Regions from separate parts of the Alteromonas sp. AWQ4_252 genome, predicted to be linked through region 1. Evidence: predicted binding sites of a transcription regulator. Region 1 holds the regulator's gene; each other region holds the start of a gene.
The links. The regulator sigma-54, encoded in region 1, starts transcription at its own class of promoters, with help from an activator protein. The targets are predictions, from matches to a motif close to GTTGGCACGNNNNTNGNNT.
Positions count from the first base shown of each region.

Region 2: a site for sigma-54 is predicted at 1,535-1,553, ahead of ACXACM_RS08760 (PEP-CTERM sorting domain-containing protein). Genes of this name have one in related genera too.
Region 3: a site for sigma-54 is predicted at 1,324-1,342, ahead of flgA (flagellar basal body P-ring formation chaperone FlgA). Genes of this name have one in related genera too.

Region 1 covers NZ_JBSWSV010000001.1:1,811,363-1,814,646, forward strand. The annotation lists gene rapZ (RNase adapter RapZ) at 1-301, opposite strand, end outside; gene ptsN (PTS IIA-like nitrogen regulatory protein PtsN) at 350-793, opposite strand; gene hpf (ribosome hibernation promoting factor) at 797-1,084, opposite strand; gene ACXACM_RS08120 (RNA polymerase factor sigma-54) at 1,116-2,603, opposite strand; gene lptB (LPS export ABC transporter ATP-binding protein) at 2,693-3,284, opposite strand, start outside.
Region 2 covers NZ_JBSWSV010000001.1:1,986,453-1,989,736, forward strand. The annotation lists gene ACXACM_RS08755 (peroxiredoxin-like family protein) at 1-504, shown strand, start outside; gene ACXACM_RS08760 (PEP-CTERM sorting domain-containing protein) at 727-1,470, opposite strand; gene ACXACM_RS08765 (catalase) at 1,793-3,271, shown strand.
Region 3 covers NZ_JBSWSV010000001.1:2,123,427-2,126,710, forward strand. The annotation lists gene flgN (flagellar export chaperone FlgN) at 1-17, opposite strand, end outside; gene flgM (flagellar biosynthesis anti-sigma factor FlgM) at 38-373, opposite strand; gene flgA (flagellar basal body P-ring formation chaperone FlgA) at 465-1,199, opposite strand; gene ACXACM_RS09380 (chemotaxis protein CheV) at 1,362-2,282, shown strand; gene ACXACM_RS09385 (CheR family methyltransferase) at 2,302-3,135, shown strand; gene flgB (flagellar basal body rod protein FlgB) at 3,231-3,284, shown strand, end outside.

The DNA of each region.
Region 1 (3,284 bases):
GACGAGTTTCACTGAATCGCTTAAGCAGCATATCGTCGCTGGCGTCAATATAAACGATAGTCACTTCCCAGGAGGCGGGTAGATAGTCAAGGATTTCTACTAAATCGCTGGGATCTTTTGGTAAGTTACGCACATCTATGCTGACGGCAACCTGGTCGTATTCGTCGGCTACCGTGTGGGTAAGTGCGGGTAATAAATTGACAGGAATATTGTCGACACAATAATAGCCCAAGTCTTCCAGTGCGCGCAGAGCCACCGATTTTCCTGAGCCCGAGCGGCCGCTGATGATAATAAGTTTCACGGGCGTTTCTCCTAAACGAACGTGTAGAACAGTTCCTTTAACAATAAGTTACTGTAAAGCGCGGATAATATCATCACTTGTTTCCGCTTTTCTGATAGTTTTTATCGTTTCTTTATCACTGAGCTTACCTGCTACCGTGGCAAGGGTTTGCAGATGCCCCTCTGTTTGATCCTGAGGAACCAAGAGCGTAAAGAAAATATCCACAGGCTTACTGTCGATGGCGTCAAAATCGATAGCTGGCTTACTGGTAACAACAATGGCAATTACGTGGTCAAGCCCCTCGAGCCGGCCATGAGGTAACGCGATGCCGTTCCCAATCCCTGTGCTACCCATGCGTTCTCGTGACATGAGGCTACTAAGCACCACTGCTTCGTCTATTTCCGGGTTATTTTTAGCGGCAATGCCACTGATTATTTCCAGAATGCGCTTTTTGCTATTGCACTGGACCGCACACTCGGTGCGATCCAGGCTTACTATGGCTTGTATATCCATGGTTTAGTGCTTTTTCAGCTTTTCCTTATGTTTGAGTACTTGCCTGTCTAACTTATCAACCATGCTGTCAATTGCAGCGTACATGTCTTGATTCTGCGAGGATGCGAACACCTCCGCGCCACTCAAATGAACAGTTGCCTCCGCTTTCTGATTAAGTTTCTCAACATTCAGTATGACGTGTACATTCGATATGTGATCGAAGTGTCTTTCCAGTTTACTGAACTTAGTATCGACATAATTACGCAAAGAATCAGTGATCTCAACATGATGACCGGTAAGGTTGATTTGCATATTTCGTCTTCCTTATTGTGAGCAGCCTTAGTTAAATTAGGCTTTTGCGTTGGTTAGACGGTGGAATCGATAGTGATTCCCGGTACTTTGCTATTGTTCGCCGTGCCACCATAATACCTTGGTCGGCCAACAATGAAGCAATCTTGCTGTCGCTTAGTGGTTTGCTCGGCTTTTCGGCCGCAACCAGCTTCTTAATCAGCGCTCTAATCGCCGTAGATGAGCACTCGCCACCTGATTCAGTGGCAACGTGACTGGAGAAGAAATACTTCAACTCAAAAATGCCTCGGGGCGTGTGCATATACTTTTGTGTAGTCACCCGCGAAATGGTTGATTCGTGCATATCTACCATTTCCGCCACGTCGTTTAATACCATGGGCTTCATCATTTCCGGACCGTGTTCAAAAAAGCCCATTTGCTGTTGAACAATGCAATTTGCTACCTTCAACAAGGTATCATTCCGGCTTTCGAGACTCTTGATGAACCACTTGGCTTCTTGCATGTGAGAGCGAATAAATTGGCTGTCACTGCTGTTTTTGGCCCGTCGACTCATGGCCGCATATTGCTGATTAACACTGAGTTTCGGCAGGCTGTCAGGGTTGAGTTCAACTACCCAGCGACCATTTTTCTTCGCCACTGACACATCGGGAATAACGTACTCAGGTTCTTTGGTAATTAGCGCACTACCAGGACGAGGATTCAACGTCTGTAACAAGCGCATGGCTTCCCGAAGCTGATCTTCTTTGAGGCGGGTTTTACGCATTAACGTACGGTAATCTTTACTGCCGAGTAAATCTGCATAGTCTTTTAAAATCAACTTTGCTTCTTCTAACCACGGCGTTTCAGGCGCAAACTGATTTAACTGCACCAATAAACATTCCTGAGGCGTTCTGGAACCTGAACCAATGGGATCGAACATCTGAATGCGTTTCAAGACACATTCCACTTCATCCTCTTCCACCGGTTCTTCCATATCCTCACTGTTGACACTTTGTAGAATGTCGTCGACGGTAACAGTGAGGTAGCCGGACTCGTCGATGGAGTCGATAATGGCTAAGGCAATTGCGCGGTCGGTGTCTGAGAAAGGGGTTAACCGCATTTGCCACAATAAATGGTCTTGAATGTTCTCAGTGGTTTCGCCCTGAAATACTTGTTCGTCGTCACCGCCGGAAGAAGGCCCTGGGGCAGGGGCTGATGAGGCCGAAATGTATTCATCCCAGGTGCTGTCAATGGGAAGCTCATCGGGTAAGTCGTTTTTTTCAAGCGCTTCGCCGGTGTCCATATTATCTGATGCAGACGCGCTCACAGCTTCCTGTGCGCTGTCGTCGTTATCGATATTATTTTTCTCAACTACCTCGTTATCTGCGCCTTCATCTACTTCCAGCAACGGATTTGAATCCAGTGCTTCCTGAATTTCCGCCTGCAAATCGAGCGTAGACAGTTGCAGCAATTTAATTGCCTGCTGTAACTGCGGCGTCATGGTTAGTTGTTGACTAAATTTTAGCTGTAAAGATGGTTTCATCTACGTCTTATTATAACTCTTAAAAAGGATACCCGACAGAATGCCTGCCGTGCCTGCGATAATTCGCATTGCTATCAGGGCTATCTTAACTATAGCCTGAATTGCTCGCCTAGGTATACATCTCTCACTTTTTGGTTACTCAATACTTCTTCGGCAGTGCCTTGAGCAATGAGTTCCCCGTGGCTGACAATATACGCTTCTTCACATACATCCAGAGTTTCACGCACATTGTGATCAGTGATAAGAATGCCAATACCTCTGTCACGTAAATGCTGAATGATCTTCTTTATATCATTAACCGAAATAGGGTCAACACCAGCGAAGGGTTCATCGAGTAAAATAAATTGCGGATTGGCTGCAAGCGCCCTGGCAATTTCAACCCTGCGTCGCTCTCCCCCGGATAAACTCATTCCTGTACTATTGCGTATATGGTTAATATTAAATTCATCAAGTAGCGCATCTGCTTCAGCTTCCCGTTGATGTGTTTTTAAATCTTTACGGGTTTGCAAGATGGCCATGATGTTTTCATGAACAGTAAGCTTGCGAAAAATCGACGCTTCCTGGGGCAGATAACCAATCCCCTTTCGTGCCCGTTCGTGCATTGGCTGATGCGTAAGCTCTTGATTATCTATATTGATTTTGCCTTTATCCAGCGGCACCAGACCTACTATCATGTAAAAA
Region 2 (3,284 bases), 180 kb from region 1:
GCGCTACTGTTTACTTTACCGTCTCCCACTGGTGAGCAAGTTTCACTGCAAGATTATTTAGAGCAGGGGCCTGTAGTACTCACGTTTTATCGTGGAAGTTGGTGCCCGTATTGCAACTTACAATTAAACGCTTTAAAGCAACGTATTGATGATATTACCTCCCTCGGAGCCAAGCTGATTGCTATTAGTCCAGAACGACCTGATGGCACCCTTAGCGCTCATGAGATTAGTGAATTACCTTTTACTGTTTTGTCTGACCAAGACGCAAAAGTCGCTGCAAGTTACGGCGTTGCATGGCAAGTACCTGAATTTTTGCTTGAGCATATGCGCAAAGATCGCGGCCTCGATTTGCAAGAAATAAACAATGGGAATGCCACCATTTTGCCCATTCCTGCGACCTTTGTGTTAAATCAAAATGGAGAGGTTATATGGCGATATGTGGATGTGGATTACAGAACCCGCTCGGAGCCTGATGATATCATTAATGCGCTAAAAGCTATTTAAAAACGCAATAGATTTACATGTAATTTCAGGTGTTTTTGTTTGCATTTTTTGTCATGATAAGTGTCCTCTACTGAAACTACACCAAGTCTCGTGCTTTATGCATGAAATGGGTGAGTATTTACTGTCTTCCTGACAGGTCAACCACCAATAAAAAAGGCACCGAAAACGATGCCTTTCTATATGATTAAAGAAAAATCTAACTTGATATTATCTTTTAATGAGTTATTTGCGACGACGGAAGCCTAGCAAACCAATACTACTCAGAGCGAGAATACCTAAAGTAGCCGGTTCAGTCACATTGGCTTGAGGAGGTGCAATATCTTCTGTTATGCCAGCATACAGGACATCTGACTGACTATAATTATAAAAACCAAATGATCCGTCAGCAAAGCTTCCTGCGACATTTAATTCCAAGTTACCGTCTACAAATACCTGAACAAGTGACGATGTAAATACTAGGTCGAAAGAGTAAGTTGTATTGTCACTCCAGCCAGTGTTGCCTAATGTCGTTCCCCGTTGCAATTCCTCGAATCCTGTCGTTGTACCATGATTCCAAAATGACGAAACGTCCATGACATCAGTAATACGTGAGATAGCTAAGCCTGCAGTTGCGCTTCCATAAAATGTCTGATTGCCTTGTTTCCAGTCGATAAGCAAATAATCAGCGTTTGCATTATTAAAATCTCCTGCATTGTAACCTAAGACAAAACCGATGAAGTCGTCATCACTTGAGGTTTGAACAGTTATCTCCCCTGATAAAGACAATCCTTGACTATCAACACCACTGAAAAATACGGTTGGGTCACCATTTATAGATTGGTATACAGAGTCGTTGCCAGCTTGCAAAGACCAAGATCCTGCACCCTCAGCAGACCATGTACTTAGATCTACGAGTGCAGCCTGAGTTAAGGTGCTCAAGCAAAGGCCAGCGCCAAATACAAAACTTTTTAATTTAACGTTTTTCATAATTGTTCCTTAATTAATCTACAGTATCTTAAATCTAAGTATAATCACTGATTCAAACTGGTTTAAGCAAATGTTGTACCAGCGTAAAAAGCACTTAAAAACATTGGTTTACGATTTTTTTTAAAAATTTTGTAGAGAGTGTGTTAAATTCTTTGACAGTATTTTCGGAGTTACAAAATGATCTACTTCCCTTTCATCGTAAATATTGATTAAGATGATAGATTAATATCACTATTTTAAATTAATATTTCCAATCATAATTACCTTAAATAATCGACTGGCAAGATTAACTTGTCAGCTTACTTATATTAAGGAATGTATTATGAGTCAGTGTCCCTTTTCTAAAAAAATCGATAGCCAGGTACCATTAACCAGCAGTAACGGTGCACCAGTCGCATCAGATAATCAAAGTCGCACAGTGGGTCGCCGTGGGCCAGTTACCTTTGACAATCACTATTTGTTTGAAAAGCTGGCTCATTTTAATCGCGAGCGTATTCCCGAGCGAGTAGTACACGCCAGAGGTAGTGCCGCTTACGGTACCTTTACCGTAACCCGCGGCTTGTCTGATTACACCATCGCTGATTTTTTGCAGGAAGAAGGCGCACAAACTCCAGTATTTTTGCGTTTTTCCACTGTGGGTGGCGGTCAGGATTCCAGTGACTATGCCCGCGACCCTCGCGGATTTGCGGTAAAGTTCTACACCCAACAGGGTAACTGGGACATGGTCGGCAACAATACGCCAGTTTTCTTCTTGCGAGATGGGATCAAGTTCCCCGACTTTATTCACAGCCAGAAAAAGAACCCGCGTACCAACTTGCCAGATCCACAGGCAATTTATGAGTTCTGGGCGAATAACCCTCAGTCGTTACATCAGTCGACTATTTTGATGTCAGACCGAGGTATACCTTTATCGTATCGTCACGTTAATGGTTATAGTTCACACACGTTGAGTTTCTGGAACAAGCAGGGTGAACGATTCTGGGTTAAATGGCACTTTAAAACCAATCAGGGTATTAAAACACTGACCAACGAAGAAGCTGCCCGTATGCCCGCTTTCGGCGCGCAGCAGGATTTAGTCGACAGTATCGACAACGGTGATTTTCCTTCCTGGACGGTAAATGTGCAAATCATGACTGAAGCGGAGGCGAAGACTTATCGTATTAACCCTTTCGATTTAACGAAGGTATGGCCGCACAGCGACTTCCCGTTAATTGGAGTGGGGCAGTTGGAGCTGAATCGCAATGTAGATAATTATTTTGCAGAAACTGAGCAAGCCGCCTTTGCGCCGAGCAATTTGGTTCCCGGTATTGGTGCTTCTCCCGACAGAATGTTACAGGCAAGATTGTTGGCATACCAGGATGCTCATCGCTACCGGGTGGGGGCTAATGTGAATCAAATTCCGGTAAATACACCGCGATGCCCGGTTCATAACTATCAGCGCGATGGGGCTTTTGCAGGTATTCAGCCCGCTCTGGCTGGAAGTGGAGCGAACTTCTATCCAAATAATCGGAGTGAGAATGGTGCGCCAGCAGAAGTCGAAAGCGCTGCTGAGCCTGCTATGCCACTGGAAGAAGATGCATGGTTGGATGTACATGATATTCAGGATGAGGACAATTTTTCTCAAGCAGGCGATTTGTTCCGCATAATGTCAGATGATCAAAAGCGCCAACTTGTGAACAATATTGCTGACGGCTTGAGCCAGGCAACGTCAGATGTTCAGGAAGCTATGTTTAGTCAGTATGATCAGGCTGATCCGGCGTACGGACTGATGGTGCGAACTGCGATTGCGTCTAAAAGTTAGTCGCAGCTAATTA
Region 3 (3,284 bases), 310 kb from region 1:
TCAAGCGCTTGCGCCATACTTATCAAATCTCTTTAAGTTAGGATTTTAATCCGAAAACCTGCGCTTCCAGACGGGCAATTTTTTGCGCCAAAGAGTCTGGATCTATTTTATATTCGCCACTTTGAATCGCCTTTTTAAGTTTATCAACTTTTTCCTGATTCACAGGGGCTTCGGTTCCTTTCTTCTGAACCTGATTCAATTGTTGCGCAGATTGTGTCAAAGACACGCTGTCCTGACGGGGAGCGGTAGCCGTTTGCGTTCGCGCTGCGGCTTCCTGCTGACCGGCATTCTGTGCCTGATTTTGCTGACTACTCAGCTTTGCGTTGTCGATGGGTGGTTTAACCCCACCGCCATTTACATTATTTATTGCCATATTTAAATTCCACTACCAATAACACCTCATACACGTTATCGGCAAATCGCGGCGCATCTTTAACCTTTTTTACGATAATTTTTGTATTTTTCTACAAATTAACCACAACGGTTTGCGTACTTGCGATCTCAGCAATCAACGACTTTTTTGATGACGCGTTAACTACTTGAATATTATCACCAATTACACCATCTTGCTTGGCTATGCCGGCAGTTTTCACGCGCATACCTCCAGCTTGTGCAAGTATCGTAATACGATCACCCTTACAAACAAAGCATAACATATTCGATTGAATAGGTTGACCATTTCTTATTCTGCGCTTTAAACGGGCACCGATAAGTTGCGTCATGTCTTCGTAACTGGTGTGACGTAGCATGTTCACATCAATCTCCGAAAATGACAGATTTTCGGCACTGAGCAAAGTGCCTGGGCTCAACATACCCGACGTTACAACCACCGTGCGGGTGCGAGATACCCTTGCATTAGTGAATAAATACCAATCGTTGTTGCCGCAACTCACGCGAACAGAAACATAACTTTGTGACAGTGATGCTGGGTCAGCGTGATAGTTAAAGCCTGTAGGGCAAGCAGGTATTTGAATTCTGTCATCTATGGGCACAATATCCACCTGAAGATTCTCATCGCCATGGCGATCTCCGATGGCGGACAGCAGGTAAGACGACGCGTCTTTCTGAATTCTTTCATGTAATTGCTTTGCTGGCTGTGCAAATGTCGAAAAACTGACTATGTTTAAGAGCAAAGCAAATATTGTCGCCATTATTGTAGTGGGATATTGGCCAACCCAGAATGAAGTCATCTTTTTCATGTTCACTTTTTCTTGTTCACCTGAACGCAATTTGACTATGATGAGAAGTAGAAGCTCAAGGGTGCGATATCACAGTGTCACTTTTTTGGCGATTCTACTTTCAAGCATTAAGTGATATGGTGCAACGCAATGTTCGTGCCCAATTTAATTTAGAGGTGATGTATGTCAGGAATTCTTGATTCCGTTAACCAGCGCACGCAGTTAGTGGGGCAGAATCGGCTCGAGTTATTGTTATTCAGATTGAACGGTCGTCAGCGCTTTGGAATAAACGTATTTAAAGTACGGGAAGTTCTGCAGTGCCCACAGCTAACCGCCATGCCTAAACTCAACTCATTGGTACGGGGTATTGCTCACATTCGGGGGCAGACTATCTCGGTGATTGATTTGAGTATGGCAACGGGTGGTCGACGCATCGAAAACCTCGACACCGCTTTTATTGTCATTGCAGAGTACAACCGCTCTGTTCAGGGCTTTTTGGTAGGTGCGGTAGAACGGATAATTAACACTAACTGGGATGCCATCATGCCGCCCCCCCAAGGTACAGGGCGTGCAAGTTATTTGACGGCAGTTACTGAAGTGGAAGATGAACTCGTTGAAATTCTGGATGTTGAAAAAATTCTCAATGAAATCTCGCCGTTGAATACCGATGTGAGCGAAGATCTTGCTTCAGCGCTCGATAAATCAGAAAGTAGTAATAAAATCATTTTTATTGCTGATGACTCATCTGTTGCCAGAAGTCAGGTGAAAAAAGCGCTTACCGCTTTGGGGCTGGAAATTGAAGTTGCCAAAAATGGCTTGGAAGCACTTAATCGCCTTAAAGAAATTGCTGCAGAAACGGGTGATGTTACGGATAAAGTAGGCGTCTTGGTATCCGATATTGAGATGCCAGAAATGGACGGGTACACGTTAACAGCGGAAATTAAAAATACACCGGAACTACAGAAGTTGCATGTGGTCCTGCATACATCCTTGAGCGGTGTCTTCAATCAGGCCATGGTGCAAAAAGTGGGCGCGGATGATTTTATTGCAAAATTCCATCCCGATGAACTCGCAACTGCGGTGAACAAATGGCTGAAAGATTAGTTATTAGGGCTAACTGAGTTTGAAGAACAAAGAAGTTTCAGCTGAGAGCTATCGCCAGTTTGGGCAATTTTTGCAACAACAGTGCGGTATCTCGCTGGGCGAGAATAAACAATATCTGGTGAGAAGCCGGTTGTCCGCGTTGATGTATGAATTTAACTTCGACAGTATCGATGCTTTGATCGCTGCTGCCATTCGCGGAGGAAATCGGGCCCTGTTGCAAGCAGTTCTCGATGCAATGACGACGAATGAAACCTTGTGGTTTCGCGATAATTACCCCTACGAGTTACTCATCAATACAATTTTCCCTACCCTTTCTATGCAAAATCGCCGCCTCCGAATTTGGAGCGCAGCGTGCTCATCCGGACAAGAACCTTATTCCATTGCCATGTCAGTGTTGGAGCATCAGCGCAGCAAACCTGGCGCGTTGCGCAATGGGGTGGAGATCACCGGTACAGATATTTCCTCTTCCATGCTGGAGAAGTGTAATAGAGGTGTCTATGACGAATTGTCCTTGTCTCGAGGCCTTTCCGCTGAGCGTCGACAACGCTATTTTCAGAGCAATAGCGACGGCATGCAACAGGTTATTCCGGAAGTAAAGCGAATGGTGTCGTTTAAAAGCCTGAACTTGCTTAATTCCTATACAGGGTTGGGTCGCTTCGATATCGTTTTTTGCCGTAATGTGCTTATTTACTTCCCAGCTGACGTAAAGAAAAAGATACTGCAACAAATTGCCGCCCAGTTGCAGCCAGGCGGAATTTTGTTCCTCGGCGCTTCCGAATCTATCGGCGAAGCTGCGCTTTACTATTCAATGGTGAAGTGCCATCCAGGCCTCTATTTTCAAAAGAAAGATTAGTTTTTGTCCCTTCTATAAGTCAGCGTCAAAAATTATTGGCACTTCATTTGCTAAGTAATTCCTGAAGAGTGAAAAACGCATGTGAGGTGCCATCCATGGCAATCAATTTAGACAAGTTGACAGGCTTTCATCAAACCGCGCTGAATATT